DNA from 2 places in the Alcanivorax sp. MD8A genome. Region 2 is predicted to be linked to the other one. Evidence: predicted binding sites of a transcription regulator. Region 2 holds the regulator's gene; the other holds the start of a gene.

Region 1 (7,171 bases), on a different contig from region 2:
GTTGGTGGAGGATGGCAACACATTGGTCAGCCCCGCCGCGCGGATGATGTCCGGTGCGTGGCCACCGCCTGCCCCTTCGGTGTGATAGGTGTGAATGGTGCGATCCTTGAACGCGGCGATGGTGTCTTCCACGAAGCCGGATTCGTTCAGGGTGTCGGTATGGATCGCCACCTGGGTGTCGGTGTCGTCGGCCACGGTGAGGCAGGTGTCGATGGCTTGGGGGGGGGTGCCCCAGTCTTCGTGCAGTTTCAGGCCGATGCCGCCGGCGGCGATCTGTTCGGTGAGGGATTCCGGCAGGCTGGCGTTGCCCTTGCCGAGAAAGCCCAGGTTCATGGGGAACGAATCCGCCGCTTCCAGCATGCGCGCCATGTTCCAGGGGCCGGGGGTGACGGTGGTGGCGTTGGTGCCCGTGGTGGGGCCGGTGCCGCCGCCGATCATGGTGGTGACGCCGGAGGCCAGCGCCTCGTCGATCTGCTGCGGGCAGATAAAGTGAATGTGCGAATCGATGCCGCCGGCGGTTACGATGCTGCCCTCGCCCGCCACCACATCAGTGCCGGGGCCGACGATGATATCCACGTCGGGCTGCACGTCCGGGTTACCGGCCTTGCCGATGGCGGCGATGCGTCCGGCCTTGATGCCGATGTCCGCTTTGACGATGCCCCAGTGATCGATGATCAGGGCATTGGTGATGACCAGATCCATGACTTTGGCAGAGGGATGCTGAGACTGGCCCATGCCATCGCGGATGACCTTGCCGCCGCCGAATTTCACTTCGTCGCCGTAGACGGTGTAGTCCTTTTCCACCTGGATCCACAGATCGGTATCGGCGAGGCGCAGGCGGTCGCCGGTGGTGGGGCCGAACATTTCCGCGTAGGCCTGTCTGGACATTGTTGCCACGGTGGTTCTCCTGTTTTTTGATGGGCTGGTTTAACCACCCCATTCAGACATTATTTCCCGTCTCTGCTGGTTCGACTGTGGGAGGCTGCCGGCAGGCGATGGTGGTAAATCGCTTGCGCATACCCTAAAGGGCACAGAGAGCTCCCACAGAAAACCCCCAGCCTTATAGCGAGCCCATCACCTTGCCCTGGAAGCCGTAGACTTTTCTTTCGCCGGCGTAGGCCACCAGTTCCACGGTGCGGCTCTGGCCGGGTTCGATGCGCACCGCGGTGCCGGCGGGGATGTTGAGCCGGAAGCCTTTCGTTTTTTCGCGATCAAACTGCAGGGCGTTGTTCACTTCATAGAAGTGGTAATGGGAGCCCACCTGGATGGGACGGTCGCCGGTGTTGGCCACTTCCACGGTGACGGTTTCACGGCCGGGATTGATCTCGATGTCGCCGTCCTGCACTTTCATTTCGCCGGGAATCATGGGTGCACTCCTTTACACAATCGGGTCGTGAACGGTGACCAGCTTGGTGCCGTCCGGAAAGGTGGCTTCCACCTGCACTTCGTGAATCATTTCCGGCACGCCTTCCATCACGTCATCGCGCTTGAGCAGGGTGCGGCCTTCGCCCATCAGCTGTGCCACGGTCTTGCCGTCGCGGGCGCCTTCCATGATGGCGGCGGTGATAAAGGCCACCGACTCGGGGTAGTTGAGCTTGAGACCGCGGGCCATGCGCCGCTCCGCCAGCAGGGCGGCGGTGAAGATCAGCAGCTTGTCTTTTTCTCTGGGTGTCAGTTCCATGATTTTGCCTTTTCGCCTTTTCCGTTCACCGTCAGGTATTCCAGATGCGCGGGATTGCCGCCGGTTTGTTCAGCAGGGCCTGGCGTAATAACTGCCAGACCGGAATCATCAGGGCCTGGATTTTTTCGCAGCGGGTGCCGAGCACACGCATCACCAGAATGTCGTCGATCAAGGTTAGGCCACAGGGCATCTCGCCGGTGTTGCCTGCAATGATGTCGCGGGCCTGTTCCAGCAGGGCCTCGTTGCAACCGGTGGCCACAAACAAAGCCTGCATGGGAAAGTTACGCAGCCCGGATGACGCATTGAGGTGGCGCGGCTGATCCACCTTGAGGCGCTCGATCAGCAGCGGCCTGCCGTCGCGATTAATGCGAAAGCGCGCATCGATATTGCCCTGCTCGAAGATCTCGCTGTTCACCGGCCGCCCCAGGCAGGAGATTTCCCAGCCCATGAAGCGGGCATCGCCATGCAGATCAATGGTGGTGCCCATGTGCACCTTGGCGCCGGGGAAGAAGATGTTTTCCTGGGGAAACCATTCCAGAGTGCCACCGGGGGCCACGGTTAGGGCCTGGCTGACGCGGGCAGTATCGCCGGCACTGAGATAGAACTTGGTGGCACCGGGGGTGGTGAACAGGCCATGGGCCTGCGTGCCGGCAGTGATGTCGATCTCCAGACCATCGCCACCGACTACCCCACCGGGGGGATGCAGCAAGTAGATGTGGGCGGTGCCGCCTTCCGGGTAGAAGGGGCGCTGAACGCGCAGCGGCCCATAATGGTGCAGACCAGTCATGACAGTCTTGGCGCCCTGCCCCGTAATGGCGCACTCCAGCTGCATCTGCAGCCGGGCCTTCCACCCCTTGCCATGGGCTGGTGTCTTGGGATGTCGCCGTTGTGTCGGTGCCGGTTCCTGTACGGTCACGAGCCAGACCTCTTCCTGCCGGTTGCCATGCACCAACTTTATGCAGCAACCGTGCCATACAAGGTGGTATACAAGTTTGCCTGGGGATCGACACGGTTTTGCAGGAGCGGTGGTGCCACCGCGAAAGAGAGCCGCGCCGCGGCTATCGCGCCGCGAGCGACGCTCCTACAGGGGAGGTGTGCAACAAAAAGCCCGGCGTTGCCGGGCTTTCGCTGTTAACTGTTCACTATTAACTGTTAACTGCCTTATTCCACTGTCACCGACTTGGCCAGATTCCTTGGCTGGTCCACATCGGTGCCGCGCAACACGGCGACGTGGTAGCTGAGCAATTGCAGCGGCACGGTGTAGACGATGGGGGCGATGGTTTCTGGCACGGCGGGCATGTTGAGTACATGGATGCCTTCGCCTTCTTTTACGTGGGCGTTCTTGTCGGCAAACACATACAGCTCACCACCACGGGCGCGCACTTCCTGCAGGTTGGATTTCAGTTTTTCCAGCAGTTCGTCGTTGGGTGCCACGGACACCACCGGCATTTCACTGTCGACCAGTGCCAGCGGACCATGCTTGAGCTCACCGGCGGCGTAGGCTTCTGCGTGGATGTAGGAAATTTCCTTGAGCTTGAGCGCACCTTCCAGTGCCACCGGGAATTGCACACCACGGCCGAGGAACAGCGCATGGTGTTTTTCCACGAAGTGCTCGGACAGTTTTTCGATGGGCTTATCCAGTGCGGCAGCCTGTTCGATCAGGTTCGGCAGCTGGCGCATTTCTGCCAGTACCGTTTCGATTTCGCTGTCGGCCAGACCTTTCTGGCGGCCCAGGGCCAATACCAGCATCAGCAGGCCGGCCAGCTGGGTGGTGAACGCCTTGGTGGACGCCACGCCAATTTCCGGGCCGGCCTTGGTGAGGAATACCAGCTCGGATTCGCGCACCAGTGAGGAGCTGTCCACGTTACAGATGGCCAGCCGGCCCACGTAGTTGGGAGACTGGGTATCGCGCAGGGCGGCCAGGGTATCGGCGGTTTCGCCACTCTGGGAAATGGTCACGAACAGGGTGCCTTCCGGCACCACATGTTTGCGGTAGCGGAATTCACTGGCCACTTCTACCTGGCAGGGGATGCCGGCAATGTCTTCGAGCCAGTAACGGGCCACCATACCTGCGTGGTAACTGGTGCCACAGGCCACGATCTGGACGGTTTTTACCTTGTCGAAAATGGCCGGGGCTTTTTCACCGAAGGCGTTGATCAACGTGGCCGGTGATTCGATACGGTCTTCCAGGGTTTTCTGGATGGCCGCCGGTTGCTCGAAGATTTCCTTCTGCATGTAGTGGCGGTATTCGCCCTTTTCCGCATCTTCGTGGGTGCCGTCGAATTCGTGGGGCTCGCGGGTGACCGGGTTACCGTTGGCATCAACGATGCGCACACCGTCGATGGTCAGCTCTGCCTGATCGCCTTCTTCCAGAAAGATAAAGCGGTTGGTGACGGGCAACAGGGCCAGCTGGTCGGAGGCGATGTAGTTTTCATCAATGCCGAGGCCGATCACCAGCGGGCTGCCGGAACGGACGGTAACCAGCTTGTCCGGTTGCGCCTTGTGAATCACACCCAGGGCGTAGGCGCCGTCGAGTTTCTTTGTCACTTGCTGCACGGCGGTGAACAGGTCCACGCCGGTTTGCAGGGTCTGGTCGATGAGGTGAACAATCACTTCGGTATCGGTCTGGGACTGGAAGGTGTAACCGTCGGCTTCCAGTGCGTCTTTCAGTTTCTGAAAGTTTTCGATGATGCCGTTATGGACCAGCGCCAGATCGTTGCCAGACATGTGTGGGTGGGCATTGGCTTCAGAGGGTTTACCGTGAGTCGCCCAGCGGGTGTGGGCGATACCGGTGAAACCGCTGGCCGCCTGTTCATTAACCGCATCTTCCAGCCCGGCCACCTTGCCCTGCCGACGTACCCGGGTAATCCCGCTGTCGTTGAGCAGCGCGACACCGGCACTGTCATAGCCCCGGTATTCCAGGCGCTTGAGTCCGGTGATCAGGATGTTGCCTACGTTACGCTGGGCGATGGCACCGACGATTCCACACATGTGTTATTTCCCTAACATTCTTTTCATGGAGTGGCGATTGTGTCGTCGCCGCTCTATCGCCATGCACGCATGGCTCCTACAGACGCTTTTTAGCCTTTGGTTGGGCGCTTCCAGTTGGGCACATTCCGTTGCTGACCACGGGCCACGGCAAGGCCGTTGTCGTCCACGTCCTTGGTGACGGTACTGCCCGCACCAACGGTTGCGTTTTCGCCGATGGTCACCGGGGCCACCAGTGACGAGTTGGAGCCGATGAAGGCACCATCTTTCATCACGGTCTGGAATTTGTTCACACCATCATAATTGCAGGTAATGGTGCCGGCTCCAACATTCACGCCCTTGCCGATTTGGCTGTCGCCGATGTAGGTCAGGTGATTCACTTTGGAGCCTTCGCCCACATAGGACTTCTTGGTCTCTACAAAGTTGCCGATCTTGGCTTTGTCCGCCAGTTCGGTGCCGGGGCGCAGGCGTGCGTAGGGCCCCACCGTGCAATGGTCGCCCACTACCGCACCATCAATCAGGCTGTTGGCTTCGATTGCCGTGCCAGCACCAATATTGGCGTCGCGAATGATGCAGTTCGGGCCAATGGTGACGCCCTCTTCGATGGTGACATCGCCTTCCAGTATCACGTTCACATCGATAATGACGTCACTGGCGATCTGTACGCAGCCACGGATATCCAGCCGGGCGGGATCACGGAGGGTGACCCCATCACGCATCAGCGATTCAGCCTGTGCCCGCTGAAAAATACGCTCGAGACGGGCTAGCTGGACACGGTCGTTGACCCCATCGACTTCCCAGGCGGACTCAGGTTGCAGGGTTTCCACATTCAGGCCGGACTGCACCGCCATGGCGATGACATCGGTCAGGTAATATTCGCCCTGGGCATTGTTGCTGGACAGCTTTGGCAGGCAATCTGCCAGGAAGCTGCGGGTACAGGCGAGGATACCGGTGTTGATCTCCTGGATACCCAGTTCGGCATCGGAGGCATCTTTCTGCTCGACGATACGCTGGACGTTGTTCTGACCGTCACGGACGATGCGGCCATAACCGCTGGGGTCATCCAGGGTCAGGGTCATCAGTGCCAGCGTCTTGTCATCCACACAGGCGACAAATTCCTTGAGGGTTTCCGGGCGAATCAGGGGGACATCGCCATACAGCACCAGGACGATATCCTCGCTGACCAAGGGCATCGCCTGGGCGACAGCATGGCCCGTTCCGAGCTGTTCTGCCTGTTCCGCCCACTGCAGATTATCGCCCTTTACGGTTTGTTGGACCTGGTCTCCGCCATGGCCGTAAACCACCACCGTATTGGCGACTTCCAGGCTGGCTGCAGCATCTACCACATGCTGAACCATGGCCTTGCCGGCCACTTGGTGAAGCACTTTTGGCAAGGCGCTCTTCATGCGAGTGCCTTTGCCTGCTGCCAGAACGACTACCGCTAGACTCATTACCCTGTCCTTATTGCTGTTGGCTTGCACGAACCTGTCCTGGCCCGTTTTACCACAGAAACAAAAAAGGGTAGCACTCGGCTACCCTTTCTGTGTTGAAGATTTGCAAAAAAGTGCGGCTTACCGCGCCTTTTTCTTCAACTGTTGAATTGCACGCAACTGGGCAACAGCCTCGGCCAGTGTAGCAGCGGCACGGGAGTAATCCATTTCGGAGTTCTTCCCTTCCAGCGCTTCTTTGGCACGCTGTTTTGCCTGCTCGGCGGCGGCTTCGTCCATGTTGTCGGCACGCTCTGCCGTATCAGCCAGTACGGTGACCAGCTTCGGCTGCACTTCCAGGAAGCCGCCAGATACGTAGAACACTTCTTCTTCACCATTCTGCTTCTTCACCCGTACCGGGCCCGGCTTGAGCCGGGTCAGCAGCGGGGCGTGGCCTGGCATGATACCGAGGTCGCCTTCCACACCGGAAGCTACCACGATCTCTACCAGGCCGGAGAACAGCTGGCGTTCTGCACTAACAATGTCGCAATGCACGGTCATCGCCATTTGTTGTCTCCCGGTGAAGGTTACTTGCTACGCTTGTTGTAGGCTTCTACCACTTCGTCGATAGAACCCTTCATGTAGAAGTCCTGCTCCGGAATGTGGTCGTAGTCACCGTTCAGGATACCCTTGAAACCTGCCAGGGTGTCTTTCAGGGAAACGTACTTGCCGGGAGAACCGGTAAATACTTCCGCCACGAAGAACGGCTGGGACAGGAAACGCTCGATCTTACGGGCGCGGGATACCACCTGCTTGTCATCTTCAGACAGCTCGTCCATACCCAGAATCGCGATGATGTCTTTCAGCTCTTTAAAGCGCTGCAGCACCATCTGAACGCCACGAGCGATGTCGTAGTGTTCCTGACCGATAACCAGCGGATCCAGCTGACGAGAGGTGGAATCCAGCGGGTCGATCGCCGGGTAGATACCTTTGGACGCGATGTCACGGCTCAGGGATACAGTGGAATCCAGGTGAGCAAAGGTGGTCGCCGGAGACGGGTCAGTCAAGTCATCCG
Region 2 (7,171 bases):
GCTTAATGCCATGGAGGCAGGAAGAGTGCCGGATGTGGGTATTGGTGGGGGCGCCATCGCATTGGCAGGCCTTATCATGTTCTTGTTTCTGATGGCGGCAGGCTTTCTTTTCTACTTCAGCATCCCGCTGGTCTTCCTTGGCAATATGGGCCCGGGTGAGGCGCTGGGGATGAGCTTCAATGCCTGTCTGAAGAATCTACTCCCGCTGATTCTCTATGGCCTCGTAGCGTTGGTGTTGGTAGTGGTGGCAATGATTCCGTTCTTTCTTGGGTTGCTGCTTGCCGGCCCATTGTTGGCAGGGGCTTATTACGCGTCTTTCAAACAGGTATTTACGGAATAATCCGGGCCGCGCAAAATCAAAAAGCCGAAAGGGTTTCCTTTCGGCTTTTTTGATTGCGCTACAAGCTATGCTTGGTTGGAAGGGTAAACCCAGCATTGTTCCGGCGTTTTTTTAGAAGAACGGATACGCCTTCCAGAGCTTATGCAAGACAGGCCTGCCCGCCTGTTCACACCAACAAATTGGCATACAGCACGGTAGCCAGGCCCAGGAAGGCCATGAAGCCAACAATATCGGTGATAGTGGTGAGGACTACAGACCCGGCCAGGGCTGGGTCGATACCCATTTTTTTCATGATCATGGGCAGCAGTGCACCGGCACAGGCGGCCATGATCAGGTTGATCACCATGGCCACGCTGATCACGATGCCGATGCTTACGTCACTGAACCACAGCCCGGCGGTGATACCAATCACGGTCGCCCACAACAACCCATTGATGGCGCCAACAGACAGCTCCTTGAATAGCAGATAGCGGGTGTTGTTGGACTGAATTTGCCCCAACGCCATGGCGCGAATCACCAGCGTCAGTGTCTGGCTGCCGGCGATGCCACCCATACTGGCGACGATCGGCATCAGGATAGCGAGGGCCACCACCTTTTCCAGCGTCGCCTCGAACAGACCGATCACGGCAGAGGCAGCCAACGCGGTCAGCAGGTTGATACCCAGCCACAGCGCTCTGCGGCGGGCGGTTTGCCAAACCGAGCCGAAGGTGTCCTCGTCATCGTCCAGACCCGCCATACTCATCAAGGAGTGGTCGGCTTCTTCCATGATCACGTCAACCACGTCATCAATGGTGATACGGCCGACCAGCATCCCTTCGTCGTCGATGACGGGGGCTGTCACCAGGTCGTGGCGCTCAAAGATCTTGGCCACGTCATGGGCGGGCAGGGTGGCCGGGATAGACTGAATATCGGTGATCATGGCTTCGCGCACTGTGGTGCCCGGGTCGCTGATCAGCACCTTGGTCAGAGGTAACAGCCCAATGAACTGGTTTTTCCGGTTGACCACGGCCAGGTTATCGGTGGTGCGGGGGATGTCGCCGCGCAAGCGCAGGTAGCGTTGTACCACTTCGAAGGTGATCTCCGGTCTTACGGTGATCACGTCGGTGTTCATCAAGCCCCCGGCGGTATCCTCCGGGTAGCTCATCACATGCTCCAGCCGCTCGCGATTCTGTTCGTCGAGGCTGGCCATCACCTGGCTGGTAACATGGTCTGGCAGTTCCTGCAGCAAATCCGCTAGATCGTCGGTGTCCAGTTCCTCAACCAGTGCCACCAGCTCATCGGTGCTGAGATTACGCAGCAGCTCAACCCGGACTTCTTCGCCCAGGTATTGCAGGACTTCGGTTTCCTGTTCCTTGCTGAGAAGCTGCCAGAGAATTTCCCGCTCGCGAGGAGGGGAAGATTCAATCAGGTGAGCGGCCTCTGCGCCGGGCAGGTTATTGATCAGCTGCCGGACCTGCGTATAGGTCCCGCTGGCCAGGGCGCGGTTGATGGCTTTGAGATGTTGCTGGCTGCGGCTGCTGTCGGCGGGCATGGAAATCAGTTAACAGTTAACAGTGAAGAGTTAACAGCGAAAACAAAACGTGCTGCTGCTTGGCTGGGATGATCACACAGTAACAGTCCTTCAGAGTCTGTGGTACTTGATTTTTCAACTGTTCACTATTCACGGTTAACTGTCGTTCACTCTCCCTCGTCGAACATCCTTGCAAACAGGTCTTCCAGTTCTGCCATGGCGGCGTCTTCGTCATCGCCTTCGACCTGAAAGGTGACTTGACTGCCTTTGGCTGCGCCTAGCATAAGAAGGCCCATGATGCTTTTTGCATCAATGCGGTTGCCCTTGTGTAGGACGTGAATAGCGCTGTCATAGCGGGAGGCGACGCTGACAACCTTGGCGGCAGCACGGGCGTGCAGGCCAAGCTTGTTGATCACATCCAGAGACTTTTCGATCATTCAACGGGATCCCAGTTCGCGGTGCCGGATCTGCAGGGTAATGCCTTGCTCGCGTAAACGCGTGGCAAGTTGTTCGGTCATGTACACGGAGCGGTGTTGGCCGCCGGTACAGCCGATAGCGACGGTGACATAGCTGCGATCACTATTGGCAAAGGCACTCAGCCATTTCTGAACAAAAGAGGCGATGTCATCCAGCATGTTGTGGCTGATGTCATGCTTTTGCAGAAAGTCGATCACCCCCTGGTCGCGCCCGGTCAACGGGCGCAGATCCGGATGCCAGTGGGGGTTGGGCAGGATGCGCACGTCAAAGACAAAGTCAGCGTCTGTGGGGAGGCCATTCTTGAAGCCGAACGACTCCACTTGCAGGGAGAGGGCGTTGCGGCGTTGGGCAACCCGCTCGCGCATCAGGGTGCGCAGGCTGTGTACTTCGTGATTGCTGCTATCGATGACCAGATCTGCCCGTTGACGAATATTGGCCAGCAGCTCTTTCTCGTGGGCAATGGCGTCTTCAAGGGCGCGTTGATCGGTGGCCAGCGGGTGGCGGCGGCGGGTGGCGCTGAATCGTTTTAACAGCGTGTTGTCGTCAGCATCCAGATAGATGATTTCGCTGCTGATCTGCTGCTGTTTCAGTGCATCAAGAATATTGTCGAAGGCGAGCAACTGGGCAGGCAGGTTTCGGGCATCAATGCCCACCGCCACATGTCCGATGGGGGCCTCCCCTTCGCTGAGTTGCTGCGCCAGCGTGGGCAGCATGCCTACGGGGAGGTTATCCACGCAATAGTAGCCCTGGTCTTCAAGGGCCTGAATCGCAGTAGATTTGCCGGACCCGGATCGTCCGCTAATGATGGTCAGTTTCATGATCGGGCTGCACGCAAGGCGTTGGGGTCATGGGCGGGTGAACTGGGTGCTTGTCGTCACGAGGCCAACCGCAGTTCCGCCTCGGATTCCACGGCGGTCAGGTACAGCTTGTGATTATCGCTGCTGACGCGCAGTTCATCCCTGTAGCTGTCGTCGTTGAAGAGACTGGCCAGATGGCTGAGTGTTTTCAGGTGCTGTTCCGGGTTGTCTTGTGGAACCAGCAACACAAACACCAGATCCACAGGGCGCCCGTCAACGGCGTCAAAATCAATGGGGGTGTCGAGTTTCAAGAGTAATCCGATGGCTTGTTCGCAATTGCCAAGCCGGCAGTGGGGAATGGCAATGCCTTCCCCGATGCCGGTGGAGCCCAGTTTTTCCCGGGCTACCAGCGCATCGAATACCTCCTGTTCCTTGAGGCTGTCACAGCCGGCCGCAGCCAGCTGTGCCACCTGATCCAGCAGCTGCTTCTTGCTGCTGGCCTGCACCCCGTTGTGGGTGCGTGCTTCGGTGAGAAGTTCGCGAACTCGCATAATGGTCGTTTCGGTTTAGTGGCCGTGTTTGTGGTTAACGGCCTTTTCCTTGTGTTTAAGAATCTGGCGATCGAGCTTGGCGGTCAGCTTGTCGATGGCCGCGTACATATCGTCGGCTTCAGCGGTGGCGAACAGGTCTGCCCCGGAGATATGGATCGTGGATTCTGCCTTGTGCGTCTTGGGTTCCGGGGAAAGGATCACCTGGACACTGGTGATCTGGTCGAAATGGCGCTCCAGGCGGGAGAATTTGTCGCCCACGTAGGTGCGCAAAGCATCGGTAACTTCCAGGTGATGACCGCTGATATTAATTTGCATGGCTGGCTCCTTTACCTGCTTATGGGCCGTCCCAGGCGCCTACACCAAACGCTTGCGGGCGCTGGATGACGGTATTCTCATCGCCTCACGATACTTGGCGACGGTCCGGCGCGCCACGTTGATCCCCTGCTCGTTCAGCAAGCTGGCTAGCTTGTTGTCGCTGAGCGGCTTGCGAGGGTTCTCGGCGGCGACCAGCTTCTTAATAATGGCACGAATAGCGGTGGAGGAACACTCACCTCCGCCATCTGTTCCTACGTGACTGGAAAAGAAATATTTCAGCTCAAAGACGCCGCGGGGTGTGGTCATGTACTTCTGGTTGGTGACCCGACTGATGGTCGATTCATGCATCTCGACGGCGTCAGCAATATCGGCCAGTACCAGGGGTTTCATGGCCTCTTCGCCGTAGTCGAAGAAATCCTGCTGCACTTCAACAATGCGGGTGGCGACTTTTAGCAGGGTGTCGTGGCGGCTTTGCAGGCTCTTGATGAACCATTTGGCCTCCTGAACACAGTTTTTCAGGTATTGACCGTCCTCACCGCTGGTCTTGCGGGCGATGGCAGCGTATTGCTGCTGCAGGTTGACCTTGGGGAGGATGTCGTCGTTGAGGCTGACGTGCCAGCGACCCTGGTGCTGGCGGACGATGACATCCGGCACCGCATAATCGACCTGGCTTTCACCGATTTGCTCACCGGGGGCTGGATCCAGGGTACGGATCAGGGACAGGGCATCCAGCAGTTCCTGTTCGGAGAGCTGTAGAACCTTGCGCAACGCGGCGTAGTCGTGTTTTTCCAGTAGCTCAAGGTGGTCCAGCAGAGCCAGCGCAAACGGCAGGAAGGGAGTGTCGGATTCCAGCTGACGCAGCTGCACACCCAGGCAGTCCGCCAGATTAATGCTGGCGACGCCGACCGGATCAAATTGCTGCAGGCGGTGCTGAACGGCCAGCACTTCGTCGGCTTCGATGGGTTCATCGTCTGGCAGCCCTTCCTGGACATTCATCATGGCGACAATGTCATCGATGCTCACGGTCATGTAGCCGCGATCATCCAGGGATTCAATTATGGTGGTGGCGATGAGTCGGTCCACATCGCTCATGGGAGTCAGGTTCAGCTGCCAGTGCAAGTGGTCATGCAGATTGCCGGAAACAGTGTGCCGTTGCTGCCAGTCGTCGGCGTCATCCGGCAGAGAAGCAGAGGCGCTGCTTTGGCCTGAGTAGACGTCATCCCACTCGGTGTCGACACCGGGTTCACCGTCGACAAACTCTTCCAGAGCGTCATCACGCTCTGCGTCCATGTCCTGACGTTCCTCGTCATGTTCAGGCAGGGCGTCGTCGCCAAAGTCGTCAGCCAGTTCCAGCAGGGGATTGCTTTCAACCGCCTGCTGGATCTCCTGCCTGAGATCCAGCGTGGACAGCTGCAGCAGGCGAATTGCCTGCTGCAGCTGAGGCGTCATGGTCAGCTGTTGGCCGATTTGTAGTTGTAGTGTGGGCTTCATACTGCTCGGATTGGTGTGGTCCCCAAAAACCCGAGAATAACAGCTTCAAACTCTCTCTAGCAATAATTGTGCCAGTGGTTGTTGTGTGGTAGGAGCCTGAAGAGTTAACAGTGAATAGTGCGCGGGCTGGTTTGCTGCTTTTTTCGGGTGTTGATGGCCGCGGCCGGGGGCTTGGCGCGGCTTCTGGCGTTCGGAAAACCCCGGGACTATTCCGCGCCGCTGTTAGCCTATTCACTGTTAACTGTTCACTCACCCCTGGCTCTTACAGCCTAAAGTCCGCCCCCAGATACACATCCCGAACCTGCTGGTTCGAGAGGATGGTGTCGGCGTCGCCGGAGGCAATGATGTGGCCGGCGCTGACGATGTAGGCGGTGTCGCAGATGTCCAGGGTTTCGCGCACGTTGTGGTCGGTGATCAACACCCCGATGCCGCGCTCCTTCAACTGACGAATGATGCTCTTGATATCGTTGACCGAGATGGGGTCGACCCCGGCGAAGGGCTCATCCAGCAGGATGAAATCCGGGTCGGTGGCCAGGCCGCGGGCGATTTCGGCCCGACGGCGCTCACCGCCGGACAGGCTCATGCCGAGCGAATCGCGGATATGGGTGATGTGGAATTCCTTGAGCAGGTTTTCCATGCGTTCATGGCGTTCCTGCTTGCTCAGTTCCTTGCGGGTTTCCAGAATGGCCATGATGTTCTCTTCCACCGTCAGGCGGCGAAAAATGCTGGCTTCCTGGGGCAAGTACCCGATGCCACGTTTGGCGCGGCCGTGCATGGGCAGGTGGGTGATGTCGCCATCATTGATTTCGATGCGGCCGGCATCGGCTTCCACCAGCCCGACAATCATGTAGAAGCAGGTGGTCTTGCCTGCCCCATTGGGGCCGAGCAGGCCGACGATCTGGCCAGCTTCCACATCCAGGGAAACATCTTCGATAACCCGGCGACCTTTGTAGCTTTTGGCCAGGTGGTGAGCGCGCAAATGTGTCATGGGGATCCGGACTCCGATCCGGAGGCATCGGCCTCGTCATTCTGTTTTTGCTGGTTGCCCGGGACCTGGTTTTCGGCCGGGATGACCAGGCGCACGCGTTGGTCGCCTTCACTACTGGCATCGACCCGCTTGGAATCGAGACTGTATTCCACCTTGGCCCCTTCAAAGGTATTGCCCTGATGCTCGATAAAGGCGTCGCCGGTCAGGACCAGGCTGCGGGCCTTGATATCGTAGACCAGATTGTTGGCGTGGGCAGACAGGCTGTTGCCCTCTGACAGTCGTACCGGGTTGCCGCTGGCTTCTACCCGAACCAGTTCGCCATTGCGGGTGAACAGGCGCATTTCTTCGGCCAGCATTTTGCGTTCCCCCTGCAGCAATTCCACGTCGCCGCGATACAAGCCTGTGCCTGCGTCTTGTTCAAAGCGGCCGCTGTCAGCAGTCACGGAAATGGGTTCTTCTGCCGGGGCTGCCAGGGACGGCGAGGCTGCATGAAGCAGCAGGCCGCCCAGAACCAGACTACGAAGCCGGGGCATCAAATTCACTCTTTACTCCTTGCTCAAGGGACAGAATGCCCTTGTCCAGGTCTGCCTCCAGGGCGCCAGCATGGGTCTGGCCATTCTCGAAGCGCAGCTCCACTTCACCTGGTGACGTGGCAATATTTTCTTCGCTGTTAAAGCGCAGTTCCTGCGTGTCCAGTTCGAT

Evidence for each region. The regulator sigma-54, encoded in region 2, starts transcription at its own class of promoters, with help from an activator protein. The targets are predictions, from matches to a motif close to TGGCACNNNNNTTGCTNT.
Region 1: the regulator sigma-54 is predicted to act here: its motif matches at 2,637-2,654, upstream of A15D_RS02875 (urease accessory protein UreD).

Annotation. Positions count from the first base shown of each region.
Region 1 covers NZ_AQOQ01000003.1:176,228-183,398, reverse strand. Annotated here, with positions in the region: gene ureC (urease subunit alpha) at 1-888, opposite strand, end outside; gene A15D_RS02885 (urease subunit beta) at 1,061-1,366, opposite strand; gene ureA (urease subunit gamma) at 1,379-1,681, opposite strand; gene A15D_RS02875 (urease accessory protein UreD) at 1,713-2,597, opposite strand; gene glmS (glutamine--fructose-6-phosphate transaminase (isomerizing)) at 2,843-4,672, opposite strand; gene glmU (bifunctional UDP-N-acetylglucosamine diphosphorylase/glucosamine-1-phosphate N-acetyltransferase GlmU) at 4,762-6,120, opposite strand; gene A15D_RS02860 (F0F1 ATP synthase subunit epsilon) at 6,241-6,663, opposite strand; gene atpD (F0F1 ATP synthase subunit beta) at 6,684-7,171, opposite strand, start outside.
Region 2 covers NZ_AQOQ01000009.1:57,100-64,270, reverse strand. Annotated here, with positions in the region: gene A15D_RS06640 (BPSS1780 family membrane protein) at 1-340, shown strand, start outside; gene mgtE (magnesium transporter) at 507-1,871, opposite strand; gene A15D_RS06630 (HPr family phosphocarrier protein) at 2,018-2,287, opposite strand; gene rapZ (RNase adapter RapZ) at 2,288-3,145, opposite strand; gene ptsN (PTS IIA-like nitrogen regulatory protein PtsN) at 3,202-3,675, opposite strand; gene hpf (ribosome hibernation-promoting factor, HPF/YfiA family) at 3,691-3,990, opposite strand; gene A15D_RS06610 (RNA polymerase factor sigma-54) at 4,030-5,481, opposite strand; gene lptB (LPS export ABC transporter ATP-binding protein) at 5,744-6,469, opposite strand; gene lptA (lipopolysaccharide transport periplasmic protein LptA) at 6,466-7,002, opposite strand; gene lptC (LPS export ABC transporter periplasmic protein LptC) at 6,986-7,171, opposite strand, start outside.